DNA from 2 places in the Actinoplanes sp. NPDC020271 genome. Region 1 is predicted to be linked to the other one. Evidence: riboswitches for the same ligand, from Rfam matches in the RefSeq annotation. Region 1 holds a riboswitch; the other holds the start of a gene.

Region 1 (6,958 bases):
TGCTCTTCGTGCTGCTCGGCCCGGCCGTGGCGATGGCCGCGCAGGGCGCGCTGGCCGGCATGACCTTCGGCGACTCAGGGCCCGTGCTGGGGGCCGCGATGGCGCAACTGCCGGCGGTCTGGGTGCTGGGCGCGGTGGCCGTGCTGCTGGTCGGGGCGTTGCCACGGTTCGCCGCGGTGGCGTGGGCGACGGTGGCCTTGAGTCTGCTGATCCTGCTGGTCGGGCCACTGCTGGAGTTTCCGCAGTGGGCGATGGACGTGTCGCCCTTCACGCACGTGCCGCAGTTGCCGGCGGCGAGCTTCTCGGCCGTACCGGAAATTGTGTTGATCTTGATTGCGCTCTTGATCGGCGCGGCGGGACTGACCGCCCTGCGGCGTCGCGACATCCCCGCGTGACGCGCATCGGCTGGTTCGCACCGTGGTTTCAAGGCACGAACAACCACGGTGCGAACCAGCCGTCCGGCGGCGTTGCCGCAGGCCGGATCGACAGGTCAGTGCGACAACTTGCCGCGTTTCGGCAGGACCAGTTCCTCATGGTCCAACTCGCGGTTGAGCACCCGCAGGTTCTCGTCGTCGAGTCGGCCGGCGTCGCGCCAGCGCAGCAGTTCCTCGCGCTCGGCGTCGATCACGGCCTGGCGGACCATCAGCGCCGCCTCGTACTGCGGTGACGGCGGCAACTCCGGGGTGTCGACCTGTTCCAGCAGGTCGAGCCGGTGCCGGTAGCGGTCGAGGCGGATCTGGAGCTGCTTGCGCATGGTCTCCATCGCCTCGTCCTCGACGTTGTCGTGCTGCTCGCCCTGGATGTCGTCGAGCCGGTTCAGCGCGGCCCGCACCGCGGCCGAGCGGGCCTCGTTGCGCAGCCGCGCCTTGTCGGTCTGGTTCGCCCGCAGGCCCAGCCACTTGACCAGCGGCGCGAACGTCAGGCCCTGGCCGATCAGCGTGACCAGCACCACCGCGAACGCGCAGAACGCCAGCAGACCGCGGTTCGGGATGTTGGTGTTCAAGCTGTAGACCGCGGCGAGCGTGATCACGCCGCGGGTGCCGGCCCAGCTCAGCGCGACCGACTCCCGCCCGCCGAGCGATTTCTCCCGGCGCTTGGCCTTCGGCAGGTCCTCCAGTTCGTCGTCCTCGTCCTCGCCGCCCAGCCGGGTGTGCAGCGAGCGCGGCAACAATTGGGTGAGCAGCAGCCAGATCGGGCGCAGCAGCAGGACCACGGCGAGCGTGACACTGACCGCGATCACGATCGTGCTGGTCTTGTACTCGTGGAGCTCGTCCAGCACCTTGCGCATCTGGACGCCGATCAGCAGGAAGACCGCGCCCTCGAGCAGGAAGTCGATCAGTCGCCAGACAGCGGCGGTCTGCAGCCGGCTGGCGCCGGTCGCGTACCGCGGGGTGTCGTGCCCGATGATCAGGCCGGCCACCACGACCGCCAGCACACCGGAGAGGTGGAAGTGCTCGGCCGCCAGGAACGCGGCCATCGGGGTGATCAGCGAGATCGCGTTGGCGGTCAGCGGGTCGGCGCGCAGCACCCGCAGGAACCGGACGAGATAGGCGACCGCGACGCCGACGACCACGCCGCCCGCCGCCATCACCAGGAACTTCCCGGCCGTGTTGGAGAAGGTGAACTCCTCCTTGCCGACGGCGACCTGCTGGGCCACCAGCAGGATGGTCAGCGCGGTCGCGTCGTTGAGCAGGCCCTCGCCCTGGATCAGGGTGATCAGCCGCGGCGGCAGGCCGGCCTTGCGGCCGACGGCCAGCGCGGCGACCGGATCGGGAGGCGCCACGGCCGCGCCCAGGGCGATCCCGGCGGCCAGGGTGACGCCGCCGACCACGAGCGAGAGCCCGAGGCCGACCAGGAACGCGGTGACGATCACCAGGGCGACCGAAAGGCTGATCACGGTGCGTAGATTGCGGCGGATGTCGATAAGTGAAGAATCCAGCGCCGCGTTGTAGAGCAGCGGCGGCAGGAGGAACGTGAAGATCACGTCGGGTTCGATCTCGAAATTCTGGCCGGGCAGGAACGCGTAAATGATGCCGGCAACAGTCAGCAGGACGGCGGCGGGCAGGCCGGTCTTCCCGGTGATCCAGTGGACCAGCACGATGATCGCGATGGCCCCCAGACCGAAAAGAAGGGTCTCCTCGTGGCTCATCTCCCTATTCTTCGCTATTCCCGGTCACACAGTTGTGGCAGGTGGATGACGTGATCGGGATTACCGGCGGATTACTGACCGAAATGACCCAGCGAGGCACGGTGCCCCCGGACGACGGCCAGCGCGCGGCGGGCGAGCTGACGCACGGCGGCCTCGTCACCGTCGGTGAGTTCCGCGCGGACCACCCGGGCCGCCCGTTCGTGCAGCATGGTCTGGCTGGAGACGAAGAGCTGGTCGAACTCGGCGTCCGGGGTGGAGCGGTAGACCATCACGCTCTGCGCAACGGTGCTGTTCGGCTCCGGGTCCAGCGGGACGTCCAGGCGCTGCGCGGTCGCCCGGACAGCCTGGTCGAGGCGGGCGCTGTCGGCGGCGAAACGGGCGCCGAGCCGCCGCAGAGCCGGGCTGGTGGCCTTACGGGCGGTGATCCGGCCGAGCGCGATCTGGGCGAGATTGCCCTGGTGGGCGGTGCGCAGGAAGGCGGCGTCCGGATCCAGGCGGCGGACCGCCGTGGCGGCCGTGGCCGGTGCGACCAGCGCTGCGACCACGGTGAGGACTGTCGCGAGACGTCGAAGTGTCATAGCAAAACCCCCTATGTCGGTAGGAGCAGGCTAGCTGCGCCTAATCCGACATAGGGGGACTATTTACTGCTTATACCTCAGTAGCGGTAGTGCTCCGGCTTGAACGGACCCTCGACGTCCACGCCCAGGTACTCCGCCTGCTTCTTGGTCAGCGTGGTCAGCTTCACGCCCAGCGCGTCCAGGTGCAGGCGCGCGACCTTCTCGTCCAGGTGCTTCGGGAGAACGAAGACCTGCTTCTCGTACTCACCCGGCTTGGTCCACAGCTCGATCTGGGCCATCACCTGGTTGGTGAACGACGCCGACATCACGAAGCTGGGGTGACCCGTGGCGTTGCCCAGGTTCATCAGGCGACCCTCGGAGAGCACGATCACCGAGTGCCCGTCCGGGAAGCGCCACTCGTGCACCTGCGGCTTGATCTCGATCTTCTCGATGCCCGCGACCTTGTTCAGCCCGGCCATGTCGATCTCGTCGTCGAAGTGACCGACGTTGCCGACGATCGCGTTGTGCTTCATCGCCGACAGGTGCTCGACCGTGATGATGTCGGTGCCACCGGTCGTGGTCACGAAGATGTCGGCCTCGCCGACCACGTCCTCGATCCGCGCGACCTGCAGACCGTCCATCGCCGCCTGCAGCGCGCAGATCGGGTCGACCTCGGTCACCACGACGCGGGCGCCCTGGCCACGCAGCGTCTCCGCCGCGCCCTTGCCGACGTCACCGTAACCACAGACCAGCGCGAGCTTGCCGCCCAGCATCACGTCGGTCGCGCGGTTCAGGCCGTCGACCAGGGAGTGCCGGATACCGTACTTGTTGTCGAACTTGCTCTTGGTGACCGCGTCGTTGACGTTGATCGCCGGGAAGAGCAGCGTGCCCTCCTTGGCCAGCTTGTAGAGCCGGGCCACACCGGTGGTGGTCTCCTCGGTCACGCCGCGGATCTCCGACGCGATCTTGGTGAACCGCTGCGGGTCCTCGGCCAGGCTGGCCCGCAGGGTGTCCAGAATGATCGAGTACTCGTGGCTGTCGTTCTCCGTCGTCGACGGGACCGCGCCGGCCGCCTCGAACTCGACACCCTTGTGCACCAGCAGGGTGGCGTCGCCGCCGTCGTCCAGGATCATGTTCGGACCCTGGCCGTTGCCGAAGTCGAAGAGCTGGGTGGTGGCCCACCAGTACTCCTCCAGGGACTCGCCCTTCCAGGCGAAGACCGGGACGCCGGCCGGGGCGTCGACGGTGCCCTCACGGCCGACGACGACCGCGGCGGCCGCCTCGTCCTGCGTGGAGAAGATGTTGCAGGACACCCAGCGGACCTCGGCGCCGAGCGCGACCAGCGTCTCGATCAGGACCGCGGTCTGCACGGTCATGTGCAGCGAACCGGCGATCCGGGCGCCGGTCAGCGGCTTCGAGTCGCCGAACTCCTCGCGCAGCGACATCAGGCCCGGCATCTCGTGCTCGGCCAGCCGCAGCTGGTGACGGCCGGCCTCGGCCAGGTTGATGTCGGCGATCGCGAAGTCGAGACCGTTGACGGATCGAAGTTTGTCGCTCATGAAAAGAGGGCTCCTCCCTCTCAGGAGGCGCCCTTACGTCAACACACCGCACCCGAGCGTGGCGGACTCCGTTGTCCGTTGCAGCGCCTCTCGGATAGGCGTAACTACTTTATCTTCTTCGGCGCTTGATCACATGCGCCTGAGGGTTCCGTCGGTATCAGTGACGACGAAGGTGCCGTCCCCCAGCGGCTGCAGGTCGTTCTCGTCGATCGTGACGATGCCCAGGTCACCCAGCACCTCGCCGGTGCGGGTGCCGACCCGGTAGTGCCGCCACCACGGGCCGTCCGATTCCTCGTCCTCGCCGTAGACGACCACGATGGCGGTCTCCGCGTCGAGGTAACCACCGGTCCACTCGATCACGCCGACCTCGGGATCCTCGCCGAAGTCCGCGACCGTGAGCCGGGTGAGCACCTCGCCGCCGGGGAACGCGTGCAGCGCCACGTCGGCCTGGCCGTCGTGGTCGATCGTCATGAACTGGCGCTCGTCCGGTGAGACGTCGATCAGCACCCGGTCCGACCATCCGTAGTCGTGCGGCTCGCCCTCCGGCCCGGCGAGGAAGATCAGCGAGCCGTCCTGACCCTCGCCGACGTCGAGCAGCATGCGGCCGTCGCGGAGCGGGAAGTGCTCCGCGCCCTGTCCCGCGGCCGCCAGCGATCGCCGGCTCTCGACCTCGCCGGTGGTCGCGTCGAGCACGATCCAGGCGTCGTGCCCCGGCATCCCGTCCGGCGCGTAGACCCAGACCTTCGCGTCGTCGGCGGAGAACTGGACCGCGATCATGGCCGCCTGGCCGTTCGACGCCTCGGTGCCGAGATCGAGACGCCACTGCTCGCGGCCGTCCGGATCGATCCGGATCACCGCCGAGTCCCCGGTCGCGTAGACCAGGGCATCCCTGGTCGAGGGGGCCGACCAGCCCCAGAAACCGGGCGGCACGGGGAAGACCCGGGAGGACTCCAGATCTTCGGAGAACACTTCGATGCCGGCGTCGGTCCGGCGGGAGATCACGCGCACCCCGGGAGCCTAGCGACGGTTCCACCGGTCACGTGATGGGATGAGAAAACATCAAAGACCTTCCATGCCACCTCAAGAACCCATCATCCTGTACGTCGTGAAGCACCCCCACCCGATCCGGGAGATCGCCACGCGAGCCGGCCTGAGCCCGGCCACCGTCGACCGGGTGCTGCACCAGCGTGGTGGTGTCCGGGAGAGCACGGCTCGCCAGGTGCACCAGGCGATCGCGGCCCTGGACCGCGAGTTCGTGGCGATCGGCCCGGCGAAACGGGCGGCACTCGATGGCGAGGCCGGGCAGACCGCGGCCTATCTGGTCGAGCAGTGGCTGCACGACCGGGCCGGAGACGTGCTGGTGGTCGCGGGAACGGGCACCGAGCAGCGGATCGACGGCTTCCGCAAGGTGCTCGGCCCGGCCCGGCGGCTGCATCAGGTGACCGGTCCGGATCAGGTGCGGGGCACGCTGGCCGGGACACGGGCGGTACGGGCCGTCTACGTGCCGCGCAGCGGTGGCTGTGCCGAGGTGGTCGCGGCGTTCGAGGCCGAGAACCGCAATTACGACGTGTTCGTGGCGCACGGCCTGGACGGGGAGAATCTGCCGCTGCTCCGGGCGCACCGGATCAACGCGGTGCTGCACGAGGATCCCGGGCCGGCGTTTCCACGGGCTGCCGTAAAAATAATCACGCCTTTCAACATCCCGGTGTCCTGAAACGGTGTGGCCGTTCGTCATCGGGATGAGACCAACGAAAGGGACACCATGAAGTACATGATGTTCGTCTGCACCGACACCGAGCCGGAGACCGAACTGGAGGCTCCCGACATCTTCGAGTGGGTGGCCGAGAACGACGCCAACGGCCGCCGGGTGCTGGGCAATCAGCTGGTCAGTCCGGAGGCGGCGACCACGGTCCGGGTTCGTGGCGGCGAGCTGCTGCTCACCGACGGCCCGTTCGCCGAGACCAAAGAGGTGATCGTGGGCTTCGACATCCTGGAGTGCGCCGACCTCGACGAGGCGATCGAGGTGGCCCGCAGGCACCCGATGGCCTGGTCCGGGCGGCTGGAGCTGCGGCCGTACCACGGTGAATGAGCCCGTCTTCCGGGAGGCGTACGGCAAGGTCGTCGCGACGCTGATCCGGCTCACCGGTGACTGGCAGCTCGCCGAGGACTGCGCGATGGACGCGGTCGAGTCGGCGCTGGCCCGGTGGCCGCGCGACGGGATGCCGGCGAATCCGGGCGGCTGGCTGATGACGGCCGCCCGGAATCGCGCGATCGATCAGCTCCGGCGGGCCGCGATGGCCGACCGGAAGTTGCGGGATCTGGCCCTGTTGCAGGATCACGAGCCCCCGCCGCAGGGCGACGACCGGCTGCGGCTGATCTTCACGTGCTGCCATCCGGCGCTGGCGATGGAGTCCCGGGTGGCCCTCACCCTCCGTACTGTCGCGGGTGTTGAAACCGCTGAGATCGCGCGCCTTTTCCTGGTCGGTGAGTCGGCGATGGCGCGGCGGCTGAGCCGGGCGAAGGCCAAGATCGCGCAGGCGAGGATCCCGTATCGGGTGCCGTCCGGGCCGGCGCTGGCCGAGCGGCTCCCGTCCGTCCTGGCCGTCCTCTATCTGCTCTTCACCCGGGGGTACGACGGTGAGCCGGACCTGGCCGGGGAGGCGATCCGGCTGGCCCGGCTGCTGCCGGCCGAA
Region 2 (6,958 bases), on a different contig from region 1:
AACAGTTCGCGGACGGCCTGCAGGTGCGGGACGGTCGCCGCGCGGAAGGCGTCGTTGCCGTCGGGCGCGAGCACGACCTCGGCGCCGCGGCTGTCGGTGACACACTCCTCGCGGCGGATCAGGCCGCGTTTCTCCATCCGGCCGAGGTGGTGCGAGAGGCGGCTGCGCTCCCAGCCGATGCCGGCCGCCAGGTCGGAGGAGCGCAGGCGGCCGCCGTCGGCCTCGCTGAGCGCGAGCAGCACGGTGTAGTCGCCGGTGGAGAGGCCGGTGTCGGTCTGCAGCCGGGCGGCGAGGCGGCCGCGCAGCGACTCGGTGGTCTCGACGAAGTCGCGCCAGACGCGCAGCTCGTCGCGTGTGGGCAGCTTCCGTTGACCGGCCATGCGCGCCTCCCTGATTGACGTGTCAACGATATGGCGCGGGTGATCCGGTCGTCCACTTCCGGACGGATCTGTGCTCGGCGATACACCGCCCTCCGGGGCCGGCCGAGCTCGCGACGGAGTCGGCGTTCTGGGCTGTTCCCGGTGTGCGGCGGGTGCGCGACATCGCGCGCACGCCCGATCCTGAGCGGTCAGTTGTCCGGCGCGCCCGCGCCCCGTCGCCGGCCTGAGCGGACATCTCCGGTGAAGGCCGCACGCCCTCCGAACAGCACGATCACCAGGCCGCAGACCGCGAGCCCCGCCCCGACCGCCGGAACCGCACTGATCCCCGCGTGATCAAGAACGGTCGCGCCGAGCAGCGCTCCCCCGCCGATCCCGACGTTGAACGCCGACGTGGTCAGCCCGGACGCGGCGTCCGGCGCCTCGGGCGCCACCCGCAACGCCGCCGCCTGCAGGAACACCGGCATCGTGCCGAACGCCAGCCCGCACGCGGCCAGCGCCAGCACCGCCGGCACCACCCCGCTCGCGGCAGCGGCCAGGCCCAGGGCGGCGGTCAGCCCGGAGACCGCGATCAGCATCGACCGCCGGGGCCGGCGGTCGGCGAGAACCCCGCCGAGGAAGATCCCGATGCCGTTGGTCACGCCGTAGGCCAGCAGCGACGGCCCGACCGCGCTCTCCGGGACACCGGCATGGCGCAGGAACGTCGCCACGTAGGTGTAGAACCCGTAGAAGCCCAGGCAGAGCACGACGGTCACGGCCACGACCGTTCCGATACCGGGCGTGCGCAACACCCGCGAGAGGCCGGCGGAAGTGCCGGCGGCCGAGCCCGGAAACGCCGGGAGCAGCCACCGCAGGGCCAGCGCCAGCACCACGAACGAGCCGGCGAGCAGCCCGAACGCGAGCCGCCAGCCGACGAGTTCACCCAACGACGTGCCGGCCGGGACACCGGCCACGAACGCGATCGTGCCGCCACCGAAGACGAACGTGGCGGCGCGGCCGGTGCTACCGGGCGGGACCAGGCGGACCGCGTAGCCGACGGCGATCGCCCAGAACAGCGCGTGCATGGTTCCACCGGCGATCCGCGCGGCCAGCGCCACCGCGAAGTTGCCGGCGAGCGCGCTGATCACAGCACTGATCGCGTACCCGCCGAGGGCCGCGACGAGCAGCGGACGGCGGGGGAACCGGGCGGTCCAGGCGCCCAGCGGGGCCGCGAGAAGAGCGACCATCAGCGCGTACGCCGTGACCAGCAACCCGGCCCGGGAAACCGGCACGTGGAGACTGTCGCTGATCGCGGGCAACAACCCGGTCGGCAGCATCTCCACCGTGACCGACAGGAACGCCGCCCCGGTCAAGGTCAGCAACCCGACGATCGAGCCTTTCTCGGCGTGGCCGGGGCCCGCAGCGCCGGCCGCTTCGGGCCCGCTGCGGGGTGAAGGATGGTTCATCGGCCGCGCCATCGACGCCTCCCCTGATCAGGAGGCGCCCTTGCGTCGGAGAAACCGGCTGAGCGTGGCGGACCGTGGTCCGTCGCAGCGCCTCTCAACCGGCCACCCCGACCGTATGACGGCGCTCAGCCGATGCGCAACTCGGTAAGAGTGTCGTCGCGTGCGGTGGAACGCTGGTCCGGATCAGCGAGGTGACCTGGGAAATCGGGCCGGTCCGGGGGTGGTGCCTCCGCGGTCCCCGGGACACCGCGGAGGTGGCCTGGCCCGTCTTCGCCGTCTCGTTCTCGTGCCGGGCGCGGCTCAGCCGGCCAGCTCGGCCGCGACCGCGTCCGCGCCGAGCCCGATCATCCAGGTCAGCGGCGCACCGGGCAGGAACTCGGTCATCTCCGCGGTCAGGCGCTCCCGCTGCTCGCCGGTCAGGCTCGGCGCTCCTCCGGCCAGCCGGGTGACCGCTTCCCGATACGCCGTCAGGTAACGCCGCTGCTCGACGAGCAGTTCCACGCCGCCCGGCGTCCCGTGACCGGGCAGCAGCGTCCGCCCCTCCAGCTCGGTGACCAGGCGATCCAGCGTCGCGAGCCAGTCACCGGTGTGCCCGTCCGCGGTGTAGGAGTGCACCCCGGGAAACGCAAGATCACCAATAAAGACCCGATCATCCAGTACGACGTAGGAGTCGGCGTGGCTCTCCGCCGCCCCGGCCGTGTGCAGCGTGAACCGCAGCCCGGCCAGGTCGACCACCTCCCCGTCGGACAGCCGGTGGTCCGGAACCCGGTGCTTGTCCGGCCACTCGTCCCCGTAGACCGGCTGCCACTGCGCCCGCTTCGGCTCCGCGATCCGGGCGATCGTGTCCGCGACCTCCGCCGACGCGTAGACGGGCACCCCGTCGCCCGCGACGACCGGCAACCCGTTGAAATGATCCGGGTGCGCGTGCGTGACGAAGACCCCGAGCAGCGGCTTGCCCACCTCCGCGACGCGCTCCGCCAGCGCCCGTGAGTCGGAGAGCAGCAGACTCGCGTCGACCAGCACGACGCCGTCGTCACTCTCCACCAGGTAGCTGTTGACGAACAGTCCCGCCTCGCCGGCGGTGAACGTGTGAATCCGGTGCTCGCTCATGTCGCCGACGCTAGGTCCGTAAGGAGCGACCGGACAGAAGGCACTTTCAGGTGCCCTTACTTCGAACGAGCCCGACGGCGCCCGGGTACCGGTGCCTGTCGTTGCCGAGCGCGAGAACGAGCCCGGAGCCGGGCGCGCCTCGACGTGGGTCCGGGGCGCCGGCAGCCGGTCCGGTCGCCTCGGATCACGAGATCGGCGCGGCGAGCCGGTCGAGCCGGTCGGCGATCAGGTCGGAACTGGCCAGGACGGTTTCGGCGGCGCGACGCGCGGCCGGGGTCAGCGTGCGGCCGTGAGCCAGGCCGCGCCACCGCTCGCCCGCCGCCCGCGCCGCGGCCCAGGTCTCGGCGGCGGTGGCGTCCGGGGACATGCCGAGGCGTTCGCCGACGCTGGTGCCGGAGCCGCCGAGCAGCCGCGCCGCGTCGACCGCGTGGTCGCGGGGCACGGTGACACGGCCGGACCGCAGGGCGGACAGCAGCCGCAGTTCCCGCAGCTCGTGGGCTTCGGCGACGAGCAGTTCGAGCTGGGCGAGCAGATTCCCGGCGGCCGGGTTACGGTGCGTGCGGAGCAACCGGTCCAGGGTGGTCAACGCCGCCCGGGCCCGCAGCACCGGCCGGCGGGCGGTGAACAGCGTCGCGATCGAGGCCTGCAGCTCCTTGAGCCCGCTGTGCTCCTGGAGTCGTTCGGCGAGCGCGGCGGGGGTGTCACTGCCGGTCCGGGCGAGGGTCAGCGCCAGCCGGACGCCGCCGAGCCCGAACCGTTGCAGGAGCCGGACCCGGCGCTGCGCGTCGACCGGGGCCAGGGCCGTGGCCGCGGTGAACCGGTCGGTGGAGAGCAGGTGCGGCTCGGACTCGGCCTTCGGCAGGGCGGCCAGCGCGGCGATCACCGCGAACTCCTCGCCGGCGAGGGTTCGCGCCGCCGCCGCGATCAGCGGGGACACTGCCAAAAGATCTTGAGAGACCATTCCCGTACGCGGTTCGCGCCGCCGCCGCCGGGCCATCTGTTTCGCGGTCAGCAGCGCGTCGGCCCACCCGCCGCCGGTAGCGTCGGCCCGGGACAGGACGATCATGACGTGCACCGGGGGTGCCAGCCGCCCGCGGGCCGCCCGCACCGTCCGCAGCTCCTCCTCGCCGAGTTGCGGAGTCACGTAGAGGATCGCGTCCGCGTCGGCCGCCGGCCCCCGCGCGTCGATCAGCTCGGTGCGCCGCAACACCCGGCTCGGCCACTCGACCACGGCACGCCCGCCGGGGCCACCGGTGTGCCGGGCATCCGGCGTCAGCCGCAGGCCGGACCCGGTACGGACCACAGGGATCTCGGCGTCACGCCACCACGCCCGCGGTTCGGTCCCGTCCCGATACGCCACCTCGGCGGACAGCTCGACCGGTGCCAGCTCCTCCCCGATCAGTGCGTTCACCAGCGTCGACTTGCCGGACCCGGGTGGGCCGGCAACCGCGATGCGCAGCGGGCCGGCGAGCCGGTCCAGGGTGGAGCGCAACACCGCGGCGGCCGGCGGGACCGCCCGGTAGACGTGCGCCGCGTCGTTCAGCAACCGGTACGTGCGCTGTTCGAGTTCCTCGTCGTCGATCACGCGCGGACACCGGCCAGCGCCAGTGCCTCGGAGTGCAGCCGGGCGAGCGCGGCCAACTCCTCCTGGAGGCGGCGGCGGTGCTGCTCGCGGGCGGCGACATCCTGATCGGCGGCGGCTTTCGCGTTGCGGAGCGAGTCCATGACGATCTCCTGCAGGTCCTCGGTGACCGCGGTGAAATGGTCCCGCAGGGCTCGCTGGACCCGCCGTACGCTGTCGCGGGCCTCTTTGTTGAGCCGCACGAAAACGTCGTCGATGTGCCGCGCCACCAGGGCCTTCGCCTCGGCCTGCCGCTTCTTCAGCAGCGACTTGCTCTCGTCGCGGATCGTCTTGCCGCCGAAGATCGCGCCGCCGCCGATCGAGATCGGGTTGATCAGCGACATCCCGGCGAGGCTGGTGACCAGGCCGAACATGACCACCCCGCCGTACGACCCGCGCAGGCCGATGAACAGTTTCTGCCCGGGACTGAAGCGGGCGACGGGCGGCGCGTCCAGGCCCGGCACCTGATCGTCGGCGCCGTCGTCGACAGCCGCGGCAATCGCGGGCGGTGGCAGGACCTCGCCGGCCTCGGGCGGGAAACACCCGGCCACGCGGTGCGCCATCCACTCGGTGCGGTCGGCGAGCCAGGTGGTGCTGGTCTCGGCCAGCTCCTGCAGGGACTGCCGCAGCCACGGCTCGAACTCGTCCCAGGCCTTGGCCGGGTCGGCGTCGGCGAAGAACTCCTCGGCCTGGGCGAGCACCGCCCTGGTCCGCTCGCGCAGGTCGTGCTCGACGTCGGACATCAGGTCGCCGATCTCGTCGGACAGGCTGTTCTGCCAGCGGACAGCGCATTTGCGCAGGTCGTCGAGGCGTCGCTGGGTGGCGTGCAGGCGGGCCACGGCGTCCGGCACCCCGGCGTGGTGCTGCGCGGCCAAGTCGTCGCGCAGCGGGGCGGCGAGCTCGGCCAGCGCGACCCCGGCCAGCCGGGCGACAGTGTCGCGGGCCAGCTTGTCGGGTTTGGCCGCGATCGTGCGTTGCAGATGAACGATCAGGTCGGGGAAGCCGGACTCGCCGTTGAGGACGGTGTCGCCGGTCTTCAGCGCGTGCAGCCGCAGCGCCGAGGAGACGGCGGTGGTCGCGGCGGGCACCCCGGCGCGAGCCAGCCGGGCGCGGCTGTCGGCCAGGGTCCGGCGCCAGTCGGCGGCGTAGTCGGTCTTGGTGAGGACCACCAGCAGCCCGGGATGGAAGCGGGCGAAGCCCCGCAGCACGGCAAGCTCGGCGTCACCGAGCCCACGATCCGCGTCGCAGGCGTAGAGGACGACGTCCGCCCCGGCGCTGCCGGCCAGGTCGCTGGCCACGCGAGCAGCAGCGTCGGCAGCCCGGCCGGCGGACTCGGCCCCGCGGGCGGCGGACTCGGCAGCCCGGCCGGCGGACTCGGCCCCGCGGGCGGCGGCGTCAGCAGAGCGGCCTGCACGCTCGGCGGCGCGGACGGGAGGCTCCCCGGCCCCGGCAGCGACGCCTGCCGAGCGGAGAGCGAACTCGGCGGCGCCGGCAGAGCGGCCGGCACCGTCGGCCGGGCGGACAGAGAAGCCGGCAGCGTCGGCGGAGCGGCCGGCACCGCCGGCCGAGCGGACCGGGAAGCCGGCGGCGCCGGCCGATCCGCCGGCCGGGGCATCGACGAAGCCGGACAGTCCGGGCAGCGGTGGTGTGTCGATCAGGACCAGGCCGCCGGCCAGCAGCGACCGGGGCACGGCCACGTCGGCGTGCACGGGCGCGCCGGCCGGGAGCCGCGCCGCGGTCTCGGCGATCGAGGTGCCGAGACGGTCGAGGTTCAGCGGGATCCGGTCCTGGATACCGACCTCGGCGGTCCAGTCGGCGCCCGCCGAGCCGCGCCGGATCAGCTGCGCGCCGGGCGCGGACGCGTGCCGGACCACGGTCGGAACGCCGGTGCCGGCACAGACCTCGGCGTTGACCAGTGCGTTGATAAGCTGGCTCTTGCCCTGCTGGGCCGCCCCGACGACCAGCACCCGCAGCTCCGGGTGCAGCAGTTGGGCGCGGCGCCGCGTCAGCCACTCGGCCAGCTCGGAGCGTCCGTGCTCGCCGCACGCCCGGATGGTCGAGTCGAGCACGTCGAGCCAGAGCAGGGCGCCGGACGCCCGCAGCGGATCGGATTCCGTCCGAGGGGACGGCACCCGGGCCGGCGGGGTGAGAGAGGCCGGACCCGCATAGGCCGTGGGTCCGGTCTCCCAAGTCGTCATGCGCGCCCGCTCCGTCTCTCGTCCTACAGGTGAAGGTCGCCCAGCAGCCCGTGCGTGGTCTCGTGGGCCGTGTCGCCCGCCGCGCCGGTCACGCCGGTGACCCCGTGCAGCACGTCACCGACGGTGCCGGTCACGCCGTTGACGGTGCCGGTGACGGTGTCGTGCACGGTTTCGACCGGATCCGGCGACAGCACATGTCCCAAATCC

Evidence for each region. A riboswitch is a leader RNA that binds a small molecule or an ion and turns the genes downstream of it on or off. The one in region 1 is predicted to bind S-adenosylhomocysteine.
Region 2: it holds a riboswitch for S-adenosylhomocysteine, as region 1 does, so the genes downstream of both, ACH442_RS43495 (MFS transporter) here and ahcY (adenosylhomocysteinase) in region 1, are expected to answer to the same signal.

The regions. Positions count from the first base shown of each region.
Region 1 is NZ_JBIRWQ010000033.1:83,566-90,523, reverse strand. Features, by position in the region: gene ACH442_RS42235 (ABC transporter permease) at 1-395, shown strand, start outside; gene ACH442_RS42230 (Na+/H+ antiporter) at 491-2,149, opposite strand; gene ACH442_RS42225 (DUF4142 domain-containing protein) at 2,221-2,727, opposite strand; gene ahcY (adenosylhomocysteinase) at 2,805-4,265, opposite strand; S-adenosyl-L-homocysteine riboswitch at 4,284-4,363, opposite strand; gene ACH442_RS42215 (hypothetical protein) at 4,395-5,273, opposite strand; gene ACH442_RS42210 (LacI family DNA-binding transcriptional regulator) at 5,371-5,979, shown strand; gene ACH442_RS42205 (YciI family protein) at 6,028-6,354, shown strand; gene ACH442_RS42200 (RNA polymerase sigma factor) at 6,347-6,958, shown strand, end outside.
Region 2 is NZ_JBIRWQ010000037.1:18,127-25,084, forward strand. Features, by position in the region: gene ACH442_RS43490 (MarR family winged helix-turn-helix transcriptional regulator) at 1-380, opposite strand, end outside; gene ACH442_RS43495 (MFS transporter) at 569-1,834, opposite strand; S-adenosyl-L-homocysteine riboswitch at 1,848-1,924, opposite strand; gene ACH442_RS43500 (MBL fold metallo-hydrolase) at 2,123-2,932, opposite strand; gene ACH442_RS43505 (hypothetical protein) at 3,117-4,517, opposite strand; gene ACH442_RS43510 (hypothetical protein) at 4,514-6,751, opposite strand; gene ACH442_RS43515 (IniB N-terminal domain-containing protein) at 6,775-6,958, opposite strand, start outside.